Regions from separate parts of the Streptomyces sp. NPDC050485 genome, predicted to be linked through region 1. Evidence: riboswitches for the same ligand, from Rfam matches in the RefSeq annotation. Region 1 holds a riboswitch; the other holds the start of a gene.
The links. A riboswitch is a leader RNA that binds a small molecule or an ion and turns the genes downstream of it on or off. The one in region 1 is predicted to bind ZMP and ZTP.
Positions count from the first base shown of each region.

Region 2: another riboswitch for ZMP and ZTP. It lies ahead of glyA (serine hydroxymethyltransferase); the one in region 1 lies ahead of ACIBK6_RS10035 (bifunctional 5,10-methylenetetrahydrofolate dehydrogenase/5,10-methenyltetrahydrofolate cyclohydrolase).

Region 1 is NZ_JBITHR010000004.1:158,183-169,499, reverse strand. Features, by position in the region: gene ACIBK6_RS10055 (aldo/keto reductase) at 1-62, opposite strand, end outside; gene ACIBK6_RS10050 (DUF3995 domain-containing protein) at 355-963, shown strand; gene ACIBK6_RS10045 (hypothetical protein) at 1,011-1,604, opposite strand; partial or broken gene ACIBK6_RS10040 (cysteine hydrolase) at 1,807-1,968, opposite strand; gene ACIBK6_RS10035 (bifunctional 5,10-methylenetetrahydrofolate dehydrogenase/5,10-methenyltetrahydrofolate cyclohydrolase) at 2,005-2,850, opposite strand; ZMP/ZTP riboswitch at 2,887-2,971, opposite strand; gene ACIBK6_RS10030 (hypothetical protein) at 3,135-3,383, shown strand; partial or broken gene ACIBK6_RS10025 (IS5/IS1182 family transposase) at 3,412-3,534, opposite strand; gene ACIBK6_RS10020 (dihydrofolate reductase family protein) at 3,693-4,256, shown strand; gene ACIBK6_RS10015 (glycosyltransferase) at 4,324-5,118, opposite strand; gene ACIBK6_RS10010 (DUF4142 domain-containing protein) at 5,354-6,187, shown strand; gene ACIBK6_RS10005 (sortase domain-bontaining protein) at 6,214-6,996, shown strand; gene ACIBK6_RS10000 (LPXTG cell wall anchor domain-containing protein) at 7,060-9,357, opposite strand; gene ACIBK6_RS09995 (hypothetical protein) at 9,554-10,054, shown strand; gene ACIBK6_RS09990 (VOC family protein) at 10,207-10,731, shown strand; gene ACIBK6_RS09985 (MFS transporter) at 10,823-11,317, opposite strand, start outside.
Region 2 is NZ_JBITHR010000020.1:125,781-137,097, reverse strand. Features, by position in the region: gene ACIBK6_RS32155 (isocitrate lyase/phosphoenolpyruvate mutase family protein) at 1-286, opposite strand, end outside; gene ACIBK6_RS32150 (carboxymuconolactone decarboxylase family protein) at 274-732, opposite strand; gene ACIBK6_RS32145 (carboxymuconolactone decarboxylase family protein) at 729-1,226, opposite strand; gene ACIBK6_RS32140 (PLP-dependent aminotransferase family protein) at 1,274-2,683, shown strand; gene ACIBK6_RS32135 (hypothetical protein) at 2,688-3,539, opposite strand; gene ACIBK6_RS32130 (SAM-dependent methyltransferase) at 3,645-4,391, opposite strand; gene ACIBK6_RS32125 (hypothetical protein) at 4,572-6,344, shown strand; gene ACIBK6_RS32120 (hypothetical protein) at 6,344-6,721, shown strand; gene ACIBK6_RS32115 (hypothetical protein) at 6,729-7,634, shown strand; gene rocD (ornithine--oxo-acid transaminase) at 7,763-8,998, opposite strand; ZMP/ZTP riboswitch at 9,090-9,180, shown strand; gene glyA (serine hydroxymethyltransferase) at 9,210-10,481, shown strand; gene trpS (tryptophan--tRNA ligase) at 10,803-11,317, shown strand, end outside.

The DNA of each region.
Region 1 (11,317 bases):
AGCGGCATCCCACCGAGCCCGATGGCGCTGACCGCGATGCTGCCAATACGACGGCTGTACATACCCGATCCCCCCTGGGGTGACATGACACAACGCCCGCGACTCTACGCTCGTAGACACCGCAGTACGGCAGATCCGGGAAGGACGGGACTGCCGGCGCCGGCCACAGCCCGGACAGCGCGCCCGCCACGAGCAGCCCTGCCGCGAGCTGAGCCGGCCCGGCCCGGGGGTACTCACCGGGCCCTTTGGGCCCTCCTCCGCAAGAGTGCCGGGCGGTAGCTCTCACGGGGGAGGCGGATGCTCCGCTCGCATGACGTCTCGCCGGCGCGGTCCGGCCAGGATGGAGTCGTGGCGATGAAGCATTCCTTGGACAACTCAGTGCGTCCGGCCCGGAGCCGGGCGCTCCCCCTCCATCTGGGCACGTGGCCCGCGTTCGCCGTTGCCGCATGGGGGGTTCTGTTCGCGGTGCCCAGTTTCGTCTGGGCGTTGGGCGGCACCTTCGGCGCGCAGTCGACGGTGGCTCCGTCGCTGATGAAGCTCGCTCAGGACCGGGTGACGTGGTTCCTGGCCGTCTTGTGGGTGACCGGTTTCCTGAAGCTCTTCGGGGCGTTGGTCGGGATCGGCCTGACACACCGTCGCGGCACATGGACCAGTCGCCTCATGGTGCTCTGTGGCGGCGGCGCGGCAGTGCTGCTCGTCTGGCACGGATGTCTCTTCGTCGTCCACGGGGTGCTGGTTGAGGCCGGGGCGCTCGCTGTCCCGCCGGACCTGGCCGGGTTGACCTGCTGGTACCTCTACCTGTGGGGACCGTGGTTCATCGTCGGCGGCCTGGCCTTCGCCGCGGCCACCACGCACTATGTCCGCCGGCACGATGGCCGACGCGAGATGCGGCGCTACGGCTCAGTGGGGGTGCTGGGTGCATTGCTCTTGTCCTTGGCCTCGACACTCGCCGGGATTGGATGACGGCCGTCACGCAGTTGCCCCGCCGTCGTCCTGCCCGCCCCGAAGTCTCAGCGCCTGACGTAGCGGGTGAGCCGCGAACGGGCGTCGTTCTCGGTCAGTCCCAGCGCCTTCCCGATGTCATCCCAGGTCAGTTCGTCCATGGACTCCTCGGCCAGAATGCTGTGGGCCGCGGCGTTGCCGACGCGTTGTGTGATGCGCTCTGCCGCCGCTACGGCCTTGAGTGCGGCCAGCGGCACTTCGAAGGCCAGGTTGTCGAGCCGTTCGGCCAGCATGTCCAGCAGGTCCTGCAGATCGGCCGGTAAGGGCAGAGACCGTGCCTCTACGTCTTTGATGTGCTGGGCCCAGTCCTGGCGGGGGCCGTCCGTGTCGATGTCCGCCTTGTACAGGGAAACCTCGCCCACGGCGGCCCAGTCGATCGGATAGCGGGACGCGCCGCGCCAGCCGCACGAACACGAGCCGCGCAGCTCAGCAGCGCGTGGCCGGCCCATCCGTCCGTCGTGCACGGTCCATTGCGTGGTCGTGCAACCACCGCCGCCGCTGCCCGCATCGAGGTACACCGGCTTTGCCTCGCTGCCGTCGGCCAGGACGACCCCGACCGAGCCACCGTGGGACGAACCGAATTCCGCCGTCTGCCACTTCATGGCTTCCCCAATCCCTGTAGGCCGCCCACCGGGGACCTCCTGCCGAGGCGCGGCCCGTCGGTGCCTGGTGCACATTCACGGACAACGATCCTCAACCCGGCAGGCCGGTGTCCGGCGAATGGACAAACCCGTCGCGGGGGACCCGCGGCACGAACTCCCGGGCGGTGTCCGGCCATTGGGCGGCGGTCCCTTCGAGCCAGTCCGCGACGTCGTGGTGGATCTGTGTGCCGGGGTCCCCCTCGGTGAAGAGGCCGGACTGCGCTGCCGTGCTGAGCACCCTGTTGCGAGGTCCGACATCCGGATGCCCCGGACGCAACCCGATGACCACCTAGATCACGGGGATGCCCGCCGCGCGAACTGCGTCGCCGCGCGGACCGGCCCGCCGCCAACTGGAGGACGGCTACGTCGCAGACGCTCCGCCCGCCGCCTGACGGGTCGCCGCGTCGACGGTCTGCTCCAGCAGCACCGCGATCGTCATCGGCCCGACCCCGCCGGGTACGGGTGTGAGCAGTCGCGCACGCTCCATCGCTCCCTCGAAGTCGACGTCGCCCACGTTGCCCGGGTTGTATCCGGCGTCGATGACCACCGCACCGGGCTTGATGTCCTGGCCCTTGATGAACTGCGGCCTGCCGACGGCCGCGACGAGGATGTCCGCTGCCGCGGTCACCGCGGGCAGGTCGGCCGTCTTGGAGTGGCAGTAGGTGACCGTCGCGTCGCGGGCCAGCAGCAGCATGCCCATCGGCTTGCCGAGGATCGGGCTGCGCCCGACCACCACCGCGTTCCGGCCGGCGGGCTCGACCCCGTAGGCGTCGAGCAGTCGCATGATTCCGCCCGGGGTGCAGGAAGCGAAGCCCGGGTAGCCGAAGGCCATGGCCGCGAACGACCACATGGTTACGCCGTCGACGTCCTTGGCGGGGTCGATCGCCTCGAACGCGGCCCGCTCGTCGATGTGCGCGGGCACCGGGTGCTGCAGCAGGATGCCGTGCACCGACGGGTCGGCGGACAGAGCCCGGATGGTCGCGACCAGTTCCGCGGTGGTGGTCGCCGACGGCAGCGGTACGTGCCGTGACTCGATGCCCGCCCGGGCACAGCGGTTGCGCTTCATCGCGACGTAGGTGACGGATGCGGGGTCCTCGCCCACGAGGACCGTCGCCAGACACGGCCTCACACCGGTCTCCGCCACCAGGTCCCGCGCCCGCCGAGCGCTGCGGTCGAGGCCGGCTTTCGCCACGTCAGTGCCGGTCATGAGCTGTGCGGTCACGGAAGGCTCCCATCGGTAAGAATGGATCGCCCAGGCGCACGGCTTCAGCTGAAGGCGGATCGCTCCCCGGTGGTACCCCACCCAAGCGCCAGTCACGACCGCCCGGTCATCGTAACGGGGCCGGTGGAACGGGACCAGCGACGGGACGACGGGACCGACGGCACCGCCCCTCTCCCGCGGACGGCACCCCCTCCCCGCTACCAGCCTTTCGACAAGGCGGACGCGGGAGTTGATCGTTTCATCGCGACCATCTGGGTGATGGGGTGCGTGTGCACGTTGCCGCGTGGCCCGACGTGACGTTGCACAGCTTCCAACCAGCCATGCAGAAAAGGGTGATCATGGAACGCCGCATTCTCCGCGCCGCAGCCATCGCCATCGGGGCCGCCGCGCTCATTGGACTCATGGGTCCGTCAGCCAACGCCGCTGGTCTCGGCGGCACCGACGGCACGATTAATTCCGTGCGCGCCTTCGCCGACGGCACGATCGATGCCGTGGGTAACCTCGCCGGCCTGCGTTGAGGGCCAGGGCTGACACCCGTTACTCCCATGTCAGCTCGACCTCGTTCCCGCGCGCGCACTGTGAAGGGACGACACTGGTGGGCCGGCCGCCGTGACTGCCACGGCGCCGGCGGTTGGCCCGCTGGTCCCTCCGTTCTCGGAGGTCATGTCGTTAGGGGTTGTCGGCCGAGGCGTACCAGTCCTCACTGAGGTTTTCTCAACGAAACGATCTCGTGAGGTGACTCGGCCCAGGGGATCCCGCGAGCCTCGATGAGTCCTGCGGCGTCCGGCGGGTCGTACTGTCGAACCCGGTCCCGAGGAGGACTTCTGATGCGCAGCGTGACCTATTCGATGGGCGTCTCACTTGACGGCTACATCGTCGGGCCGGACGGCGACTTCAACTGGACGGCGCCCGACGAGGAGGTCTTTCGCTTCGTCACCGAGGAGATTCGAGAGGTCGGCGTCCACCTGTTGGGACGACGGCTGTACGAGACGATGCTGTACTGGGAGACCGCCGACCAGGATCCATCGCTCGGCGACTCAATGCTCGAGTGGGCCGCCATCTGGAAGCCGCTCCCGAAGGTGGTGTTCTCCACCACGCTGTCGGCGGTGCGGGGCAATGCCCGCCTGGCCTCCGGCAGCCTGGCGGAGGAGATCGAGCGGTTGCGGGCCGAGCCGGGGGAGGGCGACATCGCAATCGGCGGCGCGACTCTCGCCGCCGAGGCGGCCGCGTCGGGTCTGATCGACGAGTACCGGGCCAGGGTCTACCCGGTGCTGGTCGGCGGTGGCATTCCGTTCTTTCCCCAACGCGAGCGCCGGGTGGATCTCGAACTCGTCGAGACCCGCACCTTCAGTTCGAGTGTCGTCTACCTCCGCTACCGCGTGGCGCGCTAGCCGGCTCGACCGCCGAGCCCAGGGGGCGTCCGGCGGATCAGATGACCTCTTTGCCCTTGTGGCTCGTTCAGCAGCAGCACCTTCGCCATCGAACTGGGCACGTTTCAGGTCGAGACCGTGAAGTCCCGTAGCCGGGTGGGCAGTTGGCGGTCGGGGAGGCGGGGCCATCGGTACCCGGCGACCTCCAGGCCGGCGCGCCAGTCGCGGGGCCGCGGTACGACGAGCGGGCTGTAGCCGTGCAGGACGGGCCGGTGACGGCGTTCGCGCTCTCGGCGCTGGGCCCGCAGGCTGCGCGGGGGCAGTCCCAGCCGAGCGGCGCATCTTCCGTGCGGCCGGCGCGTACACGTGGTCCAGAGCCAGGTGCACGCCGTGCCCGGATGCCCTGTTGGCCAGTGCGCCCCCCGGTGCCGCCACCGGTCATCGGCGGAGCGAAGGCGCCTGTCGCGTGGATGGGCTGCAGATTGAGTCCGGCACTCGGCAGCCCGAGCCCGTCGGCGATCGCGTAGCCCAGCGGAGTCACCGAGCCCGCCAGGAGGAGCACGTCGCTGGCCTGCGCGGCCTGGAGGAGGTCGTCCGCCATCTCCCCGGCCAGTGACCTCGCCAGGGACACCACCCGGGCGAGCATTCCCGGACCGGTCCTGCTGTGGTGCAGCACCTGACCGCGAGCCGAGCGCAGTTCGGCGCGGGGGTCGATCGGAAGCGGGTGGAAACCGGCCGGTGAATCGGAAAGCGGGGGCTCGAAGCAGGCGTGCGTCACCACCGTGACGTGATGACCCCCCGCTACCAGCCCGTCCGCGAGGCCGGCGTAAGGAGCCGCATCGCCCCGAGAACCGACCGTCGTGATCGCCACTCGCACGGTCATCAGTATGCCGTCCACGACTCCTTCCGATCCGTACATCGCACCAGCGGGCTGCGGGCCGCCTGCCGGGAATTAACGGATCGTCACCTGTCACTGGCGGCCCCGGGCGCCGATCCCGCGTCCCGCGCCTGCCGCCGGGGGGCGGTACGGGGCGGCCGGGGTTCGGGAGCGGCAGCACGGCTCGGTGCGGGTCCGTCGGCAGGGCGAGCGCATCGCGGCGCTCCACGACGCCCTGGCGATGGACCGCGTTCAGGGCCAGGTGGGTGAATCCGCGCTCCGCGTGCGCAATGCGGCGTGTCGCGGTGGGACGTATCCCCTGGGGTGCTATTGCGGCGCCTGCGGGATCCGCCCGGCCGATGTCCGGCGGGCGCGAAGGGAGCGAGTTGTGATGCGTACTCGGTTGATGTCACTCGTTGCGCTGGCGGGTGCGGCGTCCGCGATATGCGCGGCGCCCGCGGCCGCTGCCGTGAGTGATCAGGACACGATGTTCGTGAGGTCGATTCATGAGGGCAACCTCGCGGAGATCGCCGCCGGGAACGACGCGCAGCAGCACGCGGCGACCACATGTGTGAAGACGGTCGGGTCGGTGCTGGTACGCGACCACAGCAAGCTCGACACCGGCCTGAAGGCCCTCGCCGGCAAGCTGGGCACCGAGTTGTCCGCCACGCCGACCGCGGCGCAGCAGCAGGATCTGGACTCCGTTCGGGCCCGCGCCGGGACCGCGTACGACTCCGCCTGGCTGAAGGTCCAGGACGACGCCCACGTCGGCGCGCTGGCTCTGATCGACAAGGAGATCTCGTCGGGCCGGAACACCGAGGTCAGAGCTGCGGCCAAGGCCGCGCGGCCGGTCGTGGCCATGCACCTGGCCATGGTGCGCGGCGGCACCTGTCATACGAGCAAGGACCCCGGAACGGTCCGGGCCGGCACCGGCGGCTACCTGGCCGCACCCACACCCGACACCGACACGTACCGAACGCTCGGGGCGGTGAGTCTGGCCGTCGGCGGCCTGCTCGCGGCGATCGGGGCCGCGTGCATGGTCCGCAGCCGCCGACGCACGGCGAAGAAACGCTGAACCTCGACCTCGAAGCGGGAGATGACGTGGCGAGGCCGAGAGGCGTGGCACCAGGCCGGACCACCGCCAAGGCCGCGATCGCCCTCGGGGCACTGGCGGCGGCTGCCGGATGGGCCGCACTCAGCCCGGCGGGGCCGGTGCGAGAGCTGGGCGAGGCAGGCGAAGTACCGCCCGTGTCCGCCGCCCTCACGGCACCGGTCGCGGGCGAAGTACCGCCCACGCCCGATACCGGCACGGCACCGGTCGCGGCCCGAGTACCGCCCGCGTCCGCTACCGCCTCAGCGCCCGTCTCGGGCGAAGTATCACGCGCGTCCGCCGCCCTCACGGCGCCGGTCGCCGACGTCGACCCGTCGCCGCCCGTGGAGATCCAAGGGCCGGCGGGCTGGCGCGCTCCGGTCGTCCCCGTCGGCGCCACGGGAGACGGCGCCTTGATCCTTCCGCAGGACGGGCGCGTCGGTGGGTGGTGGGCCCTCGGCGCACCCGTCGGCGCCGCCCGGGGAACCGTGCTCGTCGCAGGGCACGTGGACACACGCGCGGGGCTCGGAGCGTTCGCCACCCTCCACGGGCTGCCCCTGGGGACGAAGATCGGCATCCGCGCCGCCAACGGCCGCACCTACCCGTACGTGATCACCGCCCGCCGCATCTACCCGCAGCGCGGTCTCCCGCCCGACCTGTTCACCCGCGACGGCAGCCACCGCCTGGCCCTGGTCACGTGCGCGGGAAGGTACGACCGCGAGCGCGGCGGGTACGACAGCAACCTCGTGCTGTACGGCACTCCGGCATCCAGAGCCCTTACCCGGTCGGGCTGAAGGGGCGCCCCCGCCGGGCGGCGCCCCTTCAGGTTTCAGGACGGCGACGGCCGTCAGAGGGTGTTATGCGGCGTCGGCCGCCTTGTGGCGGCGCCACCATACGAGACCGGCGCCGGCCGCGAGGAGGGCGAGGGCCGCGGCTGCGATCTCAATGATCTGGGTACCGGTGTTCGCGAGGCCGCCGCCCCCGCCGTTGGCGCTCGGCGGCGCGGTGTGGCCGCCCTGGCCGGTGGGTCCGGGGTTGGGGGTGTGGCTCGACGGGGGTGTGGAGGGCTCACCGGTGTGGGTCGGGGTGGGTGTCGGGGTGGGTGTCGGGGTCGGGCCGCCGCCCGTGCCGGTGTGGCCGGCCGTGTTGCCGCCGAGGGCGAGCAGGGCCTTGTTCTCGGCGTCGTCCGTCATCGCCTTGACGGAGATGTCGGTGGTGCGGGGCAGGTTCTTGTGCTCGGCGGTGAACTTGGCCGGACTGACGTTCTGCTTCGGGGACTTGGAGAAGTCCACGCCGCCCATGACGCAGGTGCCGGGCTGGCCCGCCTTCTGGCACGGGTAGCTGTAGTCGCCCTGGGTGAAGGACTTCACGTAGTCCTTGTACGTCTGCTCCGGGGTCCAGGACGCGTTCTTCCCGCGCAGCGGCCAGTCGGCCACCCGGTTGCCGTTGATGATCGCGTGGTAGTCCGTCGGCGACTTCGCGTCCTGCTGGCGGATCCACTCGGCCGCGACCCGCGCGTTGTAGACGGCGCGCAGGTCGGCGTACTTGGCGTCGGTGTTCACCTTCTTCTCGATGTCCGGGACGATCATCGAGTCCATGAGCTCCTGCACCCGCTTGTGCTGGGCCTCGGTGAGGTTGCACGAGCCGTTGGGGCTGGGGGTCTTGACGTCCTGGGGGACGGAGTTGACCTTCAGCGGGGCGTCGAGGATGTAGAGGCCGCCGTCCTGCTCGCGGACCTCGGCGGGCTTGGGAACGATCCAGTTCCGTACGCCGTGGGTGCAGGGGATGTTCTCCGACTGGAGCTTGTCCCAGAGCTGCTTGCCGACCCCGGTGCGGGGGTCCATGTCCTTGGCGTAGTCGTGCTTCATCTCCAGGTCGGCCTGGAGCAGGACGCGGCCGGCGTCGGTCGTGCCGAACGTCTTGTCCATGATCTTGTCGGGCTGGTCCGGGTTGAGGTTGACCCAGAACTTCTCCGGCGTCAGGGCGAGCCAGGTGAAGAAGCTGTCGGAGATGAGCTCGGCCTTCTGCCGGCCGCCGTAACCGAGGCCGGCGGACTCGTCGACCTTGTTCGCGGAGAACGAGTAGTTCAGGCCCTGGCCCTTGACCGGCTTGCCCACGTAGCGGAGTTCGAGCGTGGAGAAGTCGACACCGCCGGGGCCGGGGACCCGCATGCCTTCGGGGTCGTTCGCGCGGATGATGTCCATCTGCCGCTTCATGTCCGCCGGCGTCGCGGGCGACTGCCGGATGGCCCCCGAGCCGCGGCCGATGCTCTTCAAGGTGTCCTGGGCGGTGTACTGGCCCGGCTCGAACTCCGGTACCGGGGTGGAGACATGCTCGTACGTCGTCACCCGGCCCTCCCCGGCGATCTGCTTGAGCTTGTCGATGTACTTGACCGTGTCGTCCGCTTGCGGCTTGCCGAAGGCGTACCGGAGCTTGTAGTCCTTGAACTGCGGGTCCTTCAGGAACGCCTGGTCCGCCGGGGCCTGCCGGGAGTTGTGAAGACCGCCGGACTTGACCTCGACCGCCTCTTTGGTCCTCCGGTTGAACGCGTCGTAGCGCCGGTCATAGGTATCGCCGGTGTCCGGGTCGGTGACCTTGACGGTCTCCTCGCAGATCCAGTCCGGTCCGGTCAGCCCGAGGTCCTTGACGATTTTGCCGTGGAAGGCATCGCCTCGCGGTTGGCGCCCGTAGACCTCGATGTACGCCTGGCTCAGCCAGTTGGCGAAGCCCCCGTACATGGTGTCCGTTCCGCCGTGACGCGTCAGGTAGTCCTTGTACGTGGCGTAGACCCGGTCGGGCGTGCCCTCCTTGTACTTCTTGTAGGGCTGGTCCAGCTTGCCGAGGATCTTGTCCCGCTCCGCCGGATCGTCCGGCAGGGTGAGGCCGTCCATGGCCTGACGCTGATTCGGGAACCCGTAGGAGTCCCAGTCGGCCTCGGGCCGGACCGCGTCCCCCTTCGCCCACGGCAACTTGCCCGGATCCGTCGGGTTGCCGGTCAGCTTGAACATCTCGTCACAGCGCTGCGCCTTCACCGCTGCGTCTGCCGTGCCCTGGAGCTGTGGCAGGCCGCTGGCGGAGAGGATGCCGACGGTGGCGAGAGCGACCGCGGCACGTGCCCACACATGGTGTCGGCGGTGGGATATCGGAAGGTTCACTCGAACCGGTCTTCCCCGGGAGCCCAGACATGGGCGGAGAGAGCTGCGACACCAGGGGCCCCCGTGCTCAATGGTGTCGCGCAGCACCACACGCTAGCTCCCCGAGCCACAGGAGTCCCACAGTTTTCCCCGTCCGCCGTCTCCCAACTCCCCTTCTCCACAGGACCCTTACGCCTCTCCCGTAGGCTCTGGCCCCATGAGCGAGCAGCAGTGGACGGACCATCCCCGGCTCAGGGCCTGGCTGCGGGAGCAGGAGGCGGCGTTCCCGCGGTGGGCCGCCTCCCATCCTGGCGTCTGGGACTTCTCCGCGGACTCGGTCGACGAACTGGAACGGGTGATCAGGGCGGAGTTCGCCGCCGGGGAGTGGGAGGAAGTGAGAGCCGCCCGGCGCACACCCCAAGTGACCGTGCCCGCCTGGTACTTCGGCGAGGTGTGCGTGCGGGCGGGTGCGGTGTGGAAGGTGAACCCGGCCGCGCCGACCGACCCGGACGCCTGGGACGGCCCCTTCGTCGGCGTCCCAGGCGACCCCATGGAGGACCCGGACCACGAGGACCTCTACGAGGACGACGACTACCTCCCGGCCTCGGTACCCGTGCCCGAACTGCGCGACATGTTCCTGAAGAGCCCGCCGTGGCGCCTTCGCAACGTCGTGGAGGAGTTCGAGGAGTGGCGGCGGGGTGCGGGCGGCAGCGGGTGACCACGGTGGGGCGGGGCGCGCCGACGGCAGCGGGTCCGCGCGTTGATGGGGAGGGGCCACCTCATTGCTCTGAGGACCGAAGCTGACCTATTCGCCTCCTAGTGTCGTCCCGTCGCACACACTGAAGGCGCCACAAGAAAGGGCGTAAGCCGATGAACCGCACTGCACCCGAGGGCTACACCAGCGTCGCGCCGTGGGTGGTCACCGACGACACCGGTGCGCTCCTCGACTTCATCACCGCCGCGTTCGACGGCGAGGAACTCGGACGGGTACGGGTCGAGGACGGCAGCATCGGCCACGCCGAGATCCGGGTCGGTGACACGGTCGTGCTGGCCTTCGACCGACGGCCCGACTGGCCGGTGCTGCCCTCGCTGCTGCGGGTCTACGTCCCGGACGCCGACGCCGCCATGGCCGCCGCTCTCGCACATGGCGCACACGTCATCACCGAGGTCGCCGACAGTGCGTGGGGGGATCGTGGCGGCAGGGTGCGGGACCCGTTCGGCAACGTGTGGTGGGTGATGAGCCGGGTCGAGGAGGTGGCACCGGACGTCGCCTGGCAGCGGCTGTCCGAGCCGAAGTACGCCGAGGCGATGCGCGTGGCCCAGGAGACGCTCGACGTCGCGCTCAGCGGCCGGCAGTCCGGGCAGGCGAGCACCCCGCGGCGCCCGGCCGACTGAGACCCTCTCACCCCGAGCCCCGACGGCGGTCGAGCCCTGTCGAAGCCACACCCCGCAAGGGCCCGCAGTGTCGACCTCACTGGGCAGCGGTTCACACCGGTGAGGACTCCGAGTCCTGCCGGGGGCGAGCCGCCGGGGCGGCCGGTGTGCCTCCGCTGTGTGTGCCTGCGGCCGTGCGGTTCGACGGTCGTACCAGCGTCAGGACGATGAGACCGCCGAGCGCCGCCGCGAGGGCCGCCAGCAGGAATACGCGGTCGAGGCCGGTGGCGTAGGCCTGGTGCACCAAGTGCCGCGCCGCGTCGTGCTGTTGCGCGGGCGCCGCGTCCAGCAGGTGCTGCGCCTGCCCGGCGGCCAGCGCGGCGGCACCCTTGGCGGGGTCCGCGACCGTGCCGGACCCTGCGAGCGCTGCGGCCGTCCGGCTCGTGAAGACCGCGCCCAGGATGGCGATGGCCAAGGTCATGCCCAGTTGGCGAAAGGTGTTGACCGCCCCGCCGGCCATCCCCGCTTGCTGTGGCGGCACCGTGGAGGTAGCGGCGGAGACCAGCACCGGAGTGGCCAGGCCGACGCCGATCCCGGCCACCACAAG
Region 2 (11,317 bases), on a different contig from region 1:
TCGGGTCGAGGCCGTAGCCGTCCTCGATGTCCGCCGAGACCGGGACCGAGACCGCGCGGGCGATCCGGGTGACCGCCGCGAACATCTCGTCCGCGGGCGTCGACCCGTCCTGGTACCCCAGTGACGCCGAGACCCCCGCGCTCGGCGTCGCCAGGGCCGGGAAACCGGCCTCCTCGAAGACCCGTGCGCTGGCCGCGTCCCACGGGCCCGGCAGTACGAGCGGATCGCCGGGACTGCGGCCCTGGTGCAGGGCGCGGAAGGTGGCGGCGGGGTTCAGCTGTGCCATTCCGTCTCTCCGGGTGCCGTGCGGCGGGTCACCATCAGCCGGTTCCAGCTGTTGATGACGGTGATCGCCGCGATGAGGTGGGCGAGTTGGGTGTCGTCGAAGTGCTTCGCGGCGCTCTCGTACACCGCGTCGGGTACGAAGCCGGGCGCGAGGACGGTCACCGCCTCGGTGAGGGCGAGGGCCGCCCGCTCCCGCTCGGTGAAGACGTCACCCGCCTCCTGCCAGGCGCCGAGGAGGTCGAGCCTGGTCTGCGACTCACCGCCCTCGCGGGCGATCGCGAGGTGCATGTCCAGGCAGAACGCGCAGTGGTTGAGCTGGGAGGCGCGGATCATCACCAGCTCGGCGAGGACCGGATCACCGAGCCCGCGCTTGGCGGCGGCGGAGACCCCCGCGAGACTCAGATAGACCGCTTGGGGAACCTGGAACTCCCGTGCCGCACCGCTCACTTGTACATGCCCGGGGTGTAGTGACCGGCCACGCCCCGGGTGGTCACGCCGAAGCGGTTCCAGGCGTTGATCATGGTGATGGTGGAGATGAGATGCGCCAGCTCGGTCTCCTCGAAGTGCTTGGCGGCCTTCTCGTACACCTCGTCCGGTACGAAGCCGTCGGTGAGGACCGTGATCGCGTCGGCCAGCTCGATCGCCGCGAGCTCCTTCTCCGTGTAGAAGTGCGCGGACTCCTCCCAGGCGCTGAGCTGCACGATCCGCTCCACCGACTCGCCCGCCGCCAGCGCGTCCTTGGTGTGCATGTCCAGGCAGACCGCGCAGTGGTTGAGCTGCGAGGCACGGATCTTGACCAGCTCGGCGATCACCGGGTCGAGCCCCTGCTCGGCGGCGGCGCTCAGCTTGATCATGGCCTTGTAGACCTCCGGCGCGGCCTTGGCCCACTGGAGGCGGGGGGACTGCTCGGGTGCGTACGTCGTGGTCTCGTTCGTCGTCATGGCTTCGACGGTACGTGTCGTATGGCACAGGGGTATGGTCCATTCTCATGGTGAATTCCTGGGCCACTTCTCCGGAAACTCTCGGTGTCGATCTGCACATCGACGTGGGCGGGGCGGGCCTGCGCTCGGGGCTCATGGACGCGCTGCGCGAAGCCGTGCGCAGCGGACGGCTCGCCCCCGGCACCCGGCTGCCCTCCTCGCGCACGCTCGCCGCCGACCTCGGGATCGCCCGTAACACGGTCGCCGACGCCTACGCCGAACTCGTCGCCGAGGGCTGGCTCACCGCCCGCCAGGGCTCCGGCACGAAAGTGGCCCAGCGGGCCGTCGCCCGCCAGGACAGGCGCCACACCCACCGGCTCCCGGCCCGCCGCAAGCCGACGTACAACCTGCTGGCGGGCACCCCCGACCTCGCCTCCTTCCCGCGCGCCGAGTGGCTCAAGGCGGCCCGCCGGGCGCTCACCGACGCCCCGCACGAGGCGTTCGGGTACGGCGATCCGCGCGGCCGGATCGAGCTGCGCACGGTCCTCGCGGACTATCTGGCGCGGGCCCGCGGCGTGTACGCCTCGCCGGACCGCATCGTCGTCTGCTCCGGGTTCGTGCACGGTCTGATGCTGATCGGCAAGGTGCTGCGGGCCCGCCGGGTGCGGGAGGTGGCGGTCGAGTCGTACGGCCTGGACGTGCACTGGAAGCTGCTGACCGACGCGGGGCTGCGGCTGCCGCCGCTCCCCTTCGACGAACTGGGCACCCGCACCCAGGAGTTGGGGTCGCTGAAGGGGGCCGGGGCGGTGCTCATGACGCCCGCGCACCAGTTCCCGATAGGGGTGCCGCTGCTGCCGGACCGGCGGGCGGCCGCCGTCGACTGGGCGCGCGCCACGGGCGGGCTGATCGTGGAGGACGACTACGACGGGGAGTTCCGCTACGACCGCCAGCCGGTCGGCGCGCTCCAGGGCCTCGACCCCGAACGGGTCGTCTACATCGGCACCGCGAGCAAGTCCCTGGCGCCCGGACTGCGCATCGCGTGGATGGTGCTGCCCGAGCACCTCGCCGACGAGGTCGCCGAGGCCAAGGGCGGGGCGGACTGGACGGGCAGCGCGCTCGACCAGCTGACGCTCGCCGAGTTCATAGGGTCCGGCGCGTACGACCGACATGTGCGCGGCATGCGGCTGCACTACCGGCGCCGCCGCGACCAGTTGGTGGCTGCGCTCGCCGAACGGGCCCCCGACGTGCGGGTCAGCGGAATCGCCGCCGGGCTGCACGCGGTGCTCGAACTGCCGCCCGGCACCGAGCGCTCCGTCATCCAGGCCGCCACCTGGCAGGGCCTGGCCCTGGAAGGCCTCTCCCGCTTCCGCCACCCCGAACTCCCGCCGGACCGCGACGCGTTGGTGGTGGGGTACGCGACCCCGCCCGACTCGGGCTGGCCGGGGGCGCTCGACGCGCTGTGCCGGGCGTTGCCGTGACGGCCTAGCCGTCCTGGAGGGAGGGCTGCTGTTCGGTCTCCGGGGGCTCGCCGAAGCGGGCCAGGGCGAGGGCGCCGGCCACCGCCACCGCGAAGCCGGTGACCGTCAGCCAGCCGAGGCCCTCGCGGGTGCGGTCGCCCAGCCAGGCCACGCCGACCAGGGCCGGGCCGATGGTCTCGCCGATGACCAGGCCGGCCGTCGCCGTGGTGACCGAGCCGCGTGACAGCGCGGAGGTCAGCAGCAGGAACGCGGCGCCGCCGCCGAGCAGCAGCGCGTACAGCGCGGGATTCGTCAGGTCGAAGGGGTTGTCGATGAGGCGGACCGCCACCTCGACCACGCCGAAGCCGCAGCCCGCGCCGAGCCCGAGGACCAGGGCCCGGCCGCGGTCCGGAAGGCGGCCCCCGACCATGCCGGCCGCCAGCACCGCCGCGGACACCCCGAGCAGCCACCAGGGCAGCGAGGCGGGGCCCGCGTCCTTGCCCTCCGCGCCGGACGACAGGCCCAGCAGGGCGAGGCCCGCGCAGACCACCCCGACCGCCGCCCACTCCGCACCGGACAGCCTGACCCGCAGGACGCGGGCCGCGACCACCGCCGTCACCGCGAGCGAGGCGGCGAGCGCCGCGCCGACCGCGTAGATCGGCACCGAGCGCAGGGCGACGATCTGGAAGACGAAGCCGAGGCCGTCGAGCGCCAGTCCCGCCACATAGCGCCACTGGCGTACGGCGCGCAGCAGCAGCGCCGCGTCGACACCGGAACCGGCGCCCGCCCCCGTACTCGGCTCGGTGGCGCGCGTCGCGGCGGCCTGGAGGACGGTGGCCGTACCGAAGCAGAGCGCGGACGCAAGCGCGCAGATCATCCCAAAGAACACAGGGGGACTGTAGCCGCCCCCGCAGCCGTCCCCGCCGGGGGGCCGGGAAAGCCTCCACCCGCCGGGCTCCGCCCCGCCCCCTCGCCTGTCTCCCTACCCCGCCCTCACCTCCAGCGTCACGAACCCCAGCACCCCCCGGTACCCCCGCAAGTACCCCGCCCGGTGCTCCTGTGCCGTCTTCAACGCCTCGGCCGCGTCCGGGTGTTCGGGGTGGTCGAGGGACCAGCGGGACAGGGAGCCGGTCCAGGCGAATTCGTAGGTGTCCCACTCCTCCTGCGAGCTGACGTGCGCGGACACCGGCACCCAGCCCGCCCCGGCCACCTGGTCGAAGGTGCCTGCCAGGTCGGGGTACTCGTCGGGGGTGAAGCCCGCTTCCCGCATCACCTCGTTGACCTCGCCGCTGAAGAAGCCCTCGCCCACCAGGACGCTGCCGCCCGGCGCGAGATGGCGGCGGGCCGCCTCCAGGGTGGGGAGCAGGCCCCCGAAGGCGTGGGTGGCTCCGATGCACAGGACCAGGTCGTACGGTTCCGGCTCCGGCGGCGTGAAATCGCCCGCGTCACAGGAGTGCAGCCGTACCCGGTCCGCGAGGCCGGCCGCGTCGATGGCCGTGCGGGCCTTCTCCAGCGCGGTCCGGCTGATGTCGACCCCGTCCGCCCGCAGGCCGGGCCGGCCGGCCGCGGCCCGCACCAGCCATTCCGCCTCCGCGCAGCCGAGGTCCAGCAGTCTCCCCCCGCCGCGCGGCAGGGCGCGATCGAGGATCCGGCGCACCGACTCGTCGGAGAGCGGCGCGGCGATCGGATGGTCGGCGTGGGCGATGGTGCTGATGAGTTCGCGTTCCATGCCCGCATGGTGCCTCCGCCCGTACGGAGGTGCGAGGCAATTACCGCGCGGCGGGGATCGCGGGGGTGCGGGGGGCCGCGGCGCCGCTAACATGGCCTGCCTGGCAGCAGCCCCGCCCTCGAACCATCGGTCCGGCAGGGCGATTTGGGGCGCACGGTCACACCTCGGGGGAGCAGGAGCATGACGCAGGCCCATGTGCCGCAGCAAGCGGAGTCGACGGACCGGCAACCCGGCGGGCTGCCGCCGGTGCATCCGGCGGTCAGCGAGGCGACCCGGCTGATGGCCGCGGGCACGTACCTGGACGAGGAGTACCGCGACGCGGTCATCGACGAGCTGTACGTCCACGAGGAGCGGATCGTCGCGCCCTCGCTCGGCTTCGACGCGGCCCGGGTCCTCGCGCACGCGCTGCGCGCCCGCAACCTGGAGATCGCCTGGTCGCTCGGCATCCTCGTGCTCTGGGTGCTGAGCGTGGTCGTCACCCAGTACGCCTTCCTCGTCGTCCTGGGGCCCTGCCTGCTGCTCGGCGTGGCCCGGCTCGTCCGCGGCACCGCCAGACCCGCGCCCTGGTACCGCACCGTGCCCGCGTTCTTCCTGCGCTGGTGGGCGCGGAGCCTTCTCGCCGTGTTCGCCATCGCCGTGGTGGTCTCGCTGTTCGGCGGATACTCCTCCTCCTCGCACAACTACTCCTCCGCATACGGGAGTTACGGGAACGGCTACGGCTACGGCAGCTCCTACGGCAGCTCGGGCTCCGTCCCGCCGTTCGTCACGGGCCCCGCCCGCCTCGTCGGTGGCGGCGCCCTCGGCCTGGCGGGCCAGGGCTTCAGCCCGGGCCTCGGCTGGGGGATCCTCGCCTGTTTCGCCGTGCTCGCGCTCTGCATCGCGGCGCAGCGCGCCCAGTTCGCCCGGATCATGGCGGGCGAGCTCTCCCCGGAGGGCTTCCAGGACTTCGCCGCCGACCCCGCGCAGGCCAACGCCAACGGGCGGTTCCAGCGGCTGGCCGCCCTGATCCGCGCCGAGCAGCACGCCCGGCTCGCGGTCTACCGCGCGTACGCCCCCTTCCGCGGCGCGGGCGACCCCTTCGACCCCTGGTCGGTCTCCATCCAGCTGCGCCCCCGCAAGTCGCTCGGCGACCGGGCCCCGGCCCGGGTCTCCAACGCCGAGATCCTGCGCATGGTCGAGCCCCTCATCGCCCAACTCCGCGTCCCCGCACCGGCGGTGGCGGCCCAGGCAGGCGCCGTACGGGACCGGCTGCGGCAGCTGGAGATGACCGAGTACGTCTTCCTTCCGGTCGACGGGCTCCCCTCGCGCACCCACGCGCCCTACCGCGACGGCGACTTCGAGCAGCACCGGGCCGCCGCCCTGGAGGAGGGCGGCGAGGCCCGCAGGCACTTCCTGCGGATCCGGGTCGGCGGCTGGGAGGAGCACCTCGTCACCACCGTGTTCGTACGGGTCCACACGCAGGGCGGCATGCTGGTCCTGGAAATCGCGCCGCACGTCCTGCCGCCGCTGCGCGAGGACTTCTTCCGCGCCGACCGGGCCGCCCACGACTTCCGCTGCCGCAACCCGCTGGGCAAGGCGGCCTGGGCGCTGCTGCACACCCCGGCGTCCGCGCTGCGCTCCCTGGTCGTGCTTGGCCGCGCGATCGGCTCGACCTGGCACCGCCTCACCGGCGGGTACGGGCGAGCGCTGCCCGACGGGCCCGCCCGGTCGGTGCGCGAGCTGGCCGCGGCGCCCGACACCTCCCTGTTCCAGTCGATGGACTACCAGCGCTATGTGAAGTCCATCGAGGACCGGGTGACCAGCGGAGTGCGGAACGTGCTGTACGAAGCCGGGTACGACACCGGGCAGTTCGAGCAGAAGATCGTCAATGTCGCCCAGGGCGGGGTCATGATCGAGAACGCCCGCGGGGCGATCAGCGTCGGCGACCACAACACCGTCAAGAACGAGGGGTGATGACCATGTCCGACGGCGACAACACGCAGCGGTCCGTACACATCAGCGGGGTGACCGGCTCCGTCTCGGTCGGCGACCACAACAAGGTGCGGAGCACCTACCACGCGGGCGGCGCCGACGACGAGGCGCAGCGCCAACTCCTCGACGCCATCGTGGAGTTCAGGGCGGGTCTCGCCCAGCTGGTGGCCAACGACCAGACCCGCACCCTGGACGCGGAACTGGCCGACGCCGAGGGTGAGATCCGCACCGACGGCCGCGCGACCCCGGGCCGCCTCGCCCGGCTCGGCGAACTCCTCACCGGCGCCACCGCCATCACGGGCCTGCTCGCATCGGGCGAGGCGCTGGTGCAGCGGGTCCGCGAAGTGACCGGGCTGTGAGCGGGCGATGAGCACGGGCAAGGGCGAGGTCCGCTGGAACGCGGCGACGCAGAAGTGGGAGAGCGTACAGGGGTCGGACCATGCCCCCGTCGCACCTCCGGAGTCCCAGGCGCCCCCGGCACCGCCGGGGCCCCCAGCGCCGCCGACACCCCCTGCTCCCCAGCTGCCCCTGCCGTCCCTGGAGGAGCCGCACGTCGTGCCCCCCGAGGCGCGCCCCGCCCGGCGGGTGCCGGTCGCCGTCGTCGTCGCGATGGTCGTCGTGGCCGCGGCCGGGGCGGGGGGCGGCTGGCTGCTGGCCCGGGGCGGGCCCGACCATCCGAAGGTCGTGGTCGGCCCGCCCGCGTCCGGGTCGCCCTCCGTCACCCCCGACCGCAGCGACGACGGCAAGGGCAGCCCCTCGGCCTCCGCCTCCCCCTCCGCGTCGCCGGGTTCCACCGCGCCCGCCGGGTTCCAACTCGTCCAGGATCCAAGGGGGTTCACGCTCTACGTGCCGCAGGGCTGGACCCGTGAGGACCAGGGGGGCAAGGGCGTCTTCTACAACTCCGCCGACCACGCCCGGCTGATCCAGGTGTACCCGGTCGCCGAGTCGGGCCTCAGCCCGTACGACGCGCTGAAGCAGACCTCGGGGGAGCTGGCGAAGAACCCCGGCTACCAGGAGATCAGCCTTGGCAACGACGCGACCGTGCCCGGCGGCGCCACCCAGGCCGCGCGGCTCGTCTACGCGTACGACAACCAGCAGCTCGGCCACCGGCGCCAGGTGGTCGACTACGCCTTCCTGACGCCGGGCGGCGAGCATTACGCGGTGCTGTCCGCGGCCCCGGCCGCGGCGTGGCCGGAGCAGGAGAACACGTTGAAGACGGTGCTCAGCGTCTTCTGCGCGGGTTCCAACTGCCCTTCCGCTCCGGCGGGTTGAGTCCCGGCAAAGTGCTCCGCAGGAAGCGGCGGCCGTCTGCTGCGGGCCGTGCGTGGCTGGTCGCGCAGTTCCCCGCGCCCCTCAAAAGACAGGGCGCGGGGGCCGCATCGAGCCTTCGCCGGGGCCTCTCAGTCTTCCGCGAGCACCGCGCGCAGCTGGTCGAGGCCCCAGTCCAGGTCCTCCTTGCTGATGACCAGCGGCGGCGCGATGCGGATCGTGGAACCGTGGGTGTCCTTGACCAGGACTCCGCGGTCCATCAGTTTCTCGGAGATCTGCCGCCCGGTCCCGTACGACGGATTGATGTCCACGCCCGCCCACAGCCCGCGCCCGCGCACCGTCTCGACCGTGCCGGTGCCGGTCAGCAGGCCGAGCTCGTGGTGCAGGTGGTCACCCAGCTCGGTGGCCCGCTGCTGGTACTCGCCGGTGCGCAGCATCGCGATGACCTCCAGGGCGACCGCGCAGGCGAGCGGGTTCCCGCCGAACGTCGAGCCGTGCTCGCCCGGCCGGAACACGCCGAGCACGTCCGCCGAGGCGACGACCGCCGACACCGGGACCACCCCGCCGCCCAGCGCCTTGCCCAGGATGTACACGTCCGGCACCACGCCCTCGTGCTCGCAGGCGAAGGTCTTCCCGGTGCGGCCGAGGCCGGACTGGATCTCGTCCGCCATGAACAGCACGTTCCGCTCGCGCGTCAACTCCCGTACGCCCGCAAGGTATCCGGGCGGCGGAACGAGCACGCCCGCCTCGCCCTGGATGGGTTCGAGCAGCACGGCCACGGTGTTCTCGGTGACCGCGGCCCGCATCGCGGTGAGATCGCCGTACGGGACGATCTCGAAGCCCGGCGTGTAGGGGCCGTAGTCCGCGCGGGCCTCCAGGTCGGTGGAGAAGCTGACGATCGTGGTCGTACGGCCGTGGAAGTTGTCCCGGGCGACCACGATCTTCGCCGTCCCGTCCTTGACGCCCTTGACCTTGTACCCCCACTTGCGGGCCGTCTTCACGGCGGTCTCCACCGCCTCCGCCCCGGTGTTCATGGGCAGCACCATGTCCTTGCCGCACAGTGCGGCGAGCTCCGTACAGAACTGGGCGAAGCGGTCGTGGTGGAACGCCCTCGACGTCAGCGTCACTCTCTCCAGCTGGGCCTTCGCCGCGTCGATGAGGCGGCGGTTGCCGTGGCCGAAGTTGAGTGCCGAGTAGCCGGCCAGCATGTCGAGATAGCGCCGGCCCTCGATGTCCGTCATCCAGGCGCCCTCGGCGGAGGCGACGACGACGGGCAGGGGGTGGTAGTTGTGCGCACTGTGTGCCTCGGCGGAACGGATGGCGTCTTCGGTCGCTGCGTGGGTCGACACGGGTTCTCCGATCGTCATGCGGCATGGGGCGTAGATGGTGCCCTTTTCTATCGTCGCTCGGATGCCGGACGAAGAAACCTTGCCGTCCGGCGCGGCCGGTAGGGTGTTCGGTACGTACGGCGACTGGCGAGCGGGGAAGCGACCCCGGGGAAGCCGTGCGCGGCCTGTCGCACGAGGTGCCGCCCGCCTGGGCACCCCGGGAATCTGTCAACGGACCCCGGAGGACGCCATGAGCCTTCCCCTTTCCCATCCCGCCCTTCGCGCCACCGACCCCGAGCTGGCCGGGCTCGTAGCCGCCGAGGAGCGGCTCCAGTCGGACACCCTGCGCCTGATCCCCAGCGAGAACTACGTCTCGACGGCGGTCCTGGAGGCGTCGGGGACGGTCCTGCAGAACAAGTACAGCGAGGGTTACGCGGGCCGCCGCTACTACGAGGGCCAGCAGAACATCGACAAGGTCGAGACGCTGGCCGTCGAGCGGGCCAAGGCGCTGTTCGGCGTCGATCACGCCAACGTCCAGCCGTACTCGGGCTCGCCCGCCAACCTCGCCGTGTACCTCGCGTTCGCCGAGCCCGGCGACACCGTGATGGGCATGGCGCTGCCGATGGGCGGCCACCTCACGCACGGCTGGGGCGTCTCGGCGACCGGCAAGTGGTTCCGGGGCGTGCAGTACGGCGTGCGCGCCGACACCGGTCTGATCGACTTCGACGAGGTGCGCGAACTCGCCCTCAAGGAGCGCCCGAAGCTGATCTTCTGCGGCGGCACGGCGCTGCCCCGCACGATCGACTTCGCCGCGTTCGGGGAGATCGCCCAGGAGGCGGGCGCGGTGCTCGTCGCCGATGTCGCGCACATCGCGGGCCTGATCGCGGGCGGCGCCCACCCATCCCCGGTCCCGTACGCGGACGTCATCTCGACCACCACGCACAAGACCCTGCGGGGTCCGCGCGGGGCGATGCTGATGTCCCGCGAGGAGCACGCGAAGGCCATCGACAAGGCGGTCTTCCCCGGGCTCCAGGGCGGCCCGCACAACCAGACCACGGCGGCGATCGCGGTCGCGCTGCACGAGGCGGCGCAGCCGGCGTTCTGCGCGTACGCGCACCAGGTGGTCGCCAATGCGAAGGTTCTCGCCCAGGCGCTGCTCGCCCGGGGCTTCGATCTGGTGTCGGGCGGCACGGACAACCATCTGATCCTGATGGACCTGACGCCGAAGGACGTACCGGGCAAGGTGGCCGCGAAGGCCCTCGACCGGGCGGGGATCGTCGTCAACTACAACACGGTCCCGTACGACCCCCGAAAGCCCTTCGACCCCTCCGGCATCCGCATCGGCACCCCTTCCCTGACCTCGCGCGGTCTGGGCGTCGAGCACATGCCCGCGGTGGCGGAGTGGATCGACCGGGGTGTGACGGCGGCGCGGGCGGGCGACGAGTCCGCCCTCGCGGTGATCCGCGCGGAGGTGGCCGACCTGATGTCGTCCTACCCGGCCCCGGGCTTGCCGCTGGATTGAGCCCCTCCCCGCCCCTTCCCTAAACCCTCCGGGGGTGGGGAAGGAAAGGGGTTTTCTCGGGGCCCCGCCCCGGACCGGGGTCCGGGGCTTCGCCCCCTGCCCCCCCCCGGGGCTTGGCTTCGGCCTCGCTCCTATGCACCCTGCCAGGGGCGCGGGGAACTGCGCGAGCGGCCACGCACGGCCCGCAGCCGAAATCCGTTCCCGCGGGAGCGGGGGTCTGGGGGCGTAGCCCCCAGGAACAATCAGGGGGAAGTCCCTGTGGCCGCGGTCACAATGGCGCGGGTTTCCGGGTGGGCGGGCGCACCTGAGAGAATGCTGAGCATGGCCTCGACTCGTCCCCGCGTGCTCTCCGGAATCCAGCCCACCGCAGGCTCGTTCCACCTCGGCAACTACCTCGGCGCGGTCCGCCAGTGGGTCGCGCTGCAGGAGTCCCACGACGCGTTCTACATGGTCGTGGACCTCCACGCGATCACCGTTCCGCAGGACCCGGCCGAGCTGCGCGCCAACACCCGCCTCGCCGCCGCCCAGCTGCTCGCTGCCGGTCTCGACCCCGAGCGCTGCACGCTGTTCGTCCAGAGCCACGTCCCCGAGCACGCCCAGCTCGGCTGGGTCATGAACTGCCTCACCGGCTTCGGCGAGGCCAGCCGGATGACCCAGTTCAAGGACAAGTCCGCCAAGCAGGGCGCGGGCAACGCGACCGTCGGCCTCTTCACGTACCCGGTCCTCCAGGTCGCCGACATCCTGCTGTACCAGGCCGACCAGGTCCCGGTCGGCGAGGACCAGCGCCAGCACGTCGAGCTGACCCGCGACCTCGCCGAGCGCTTCAACGGCCGGTT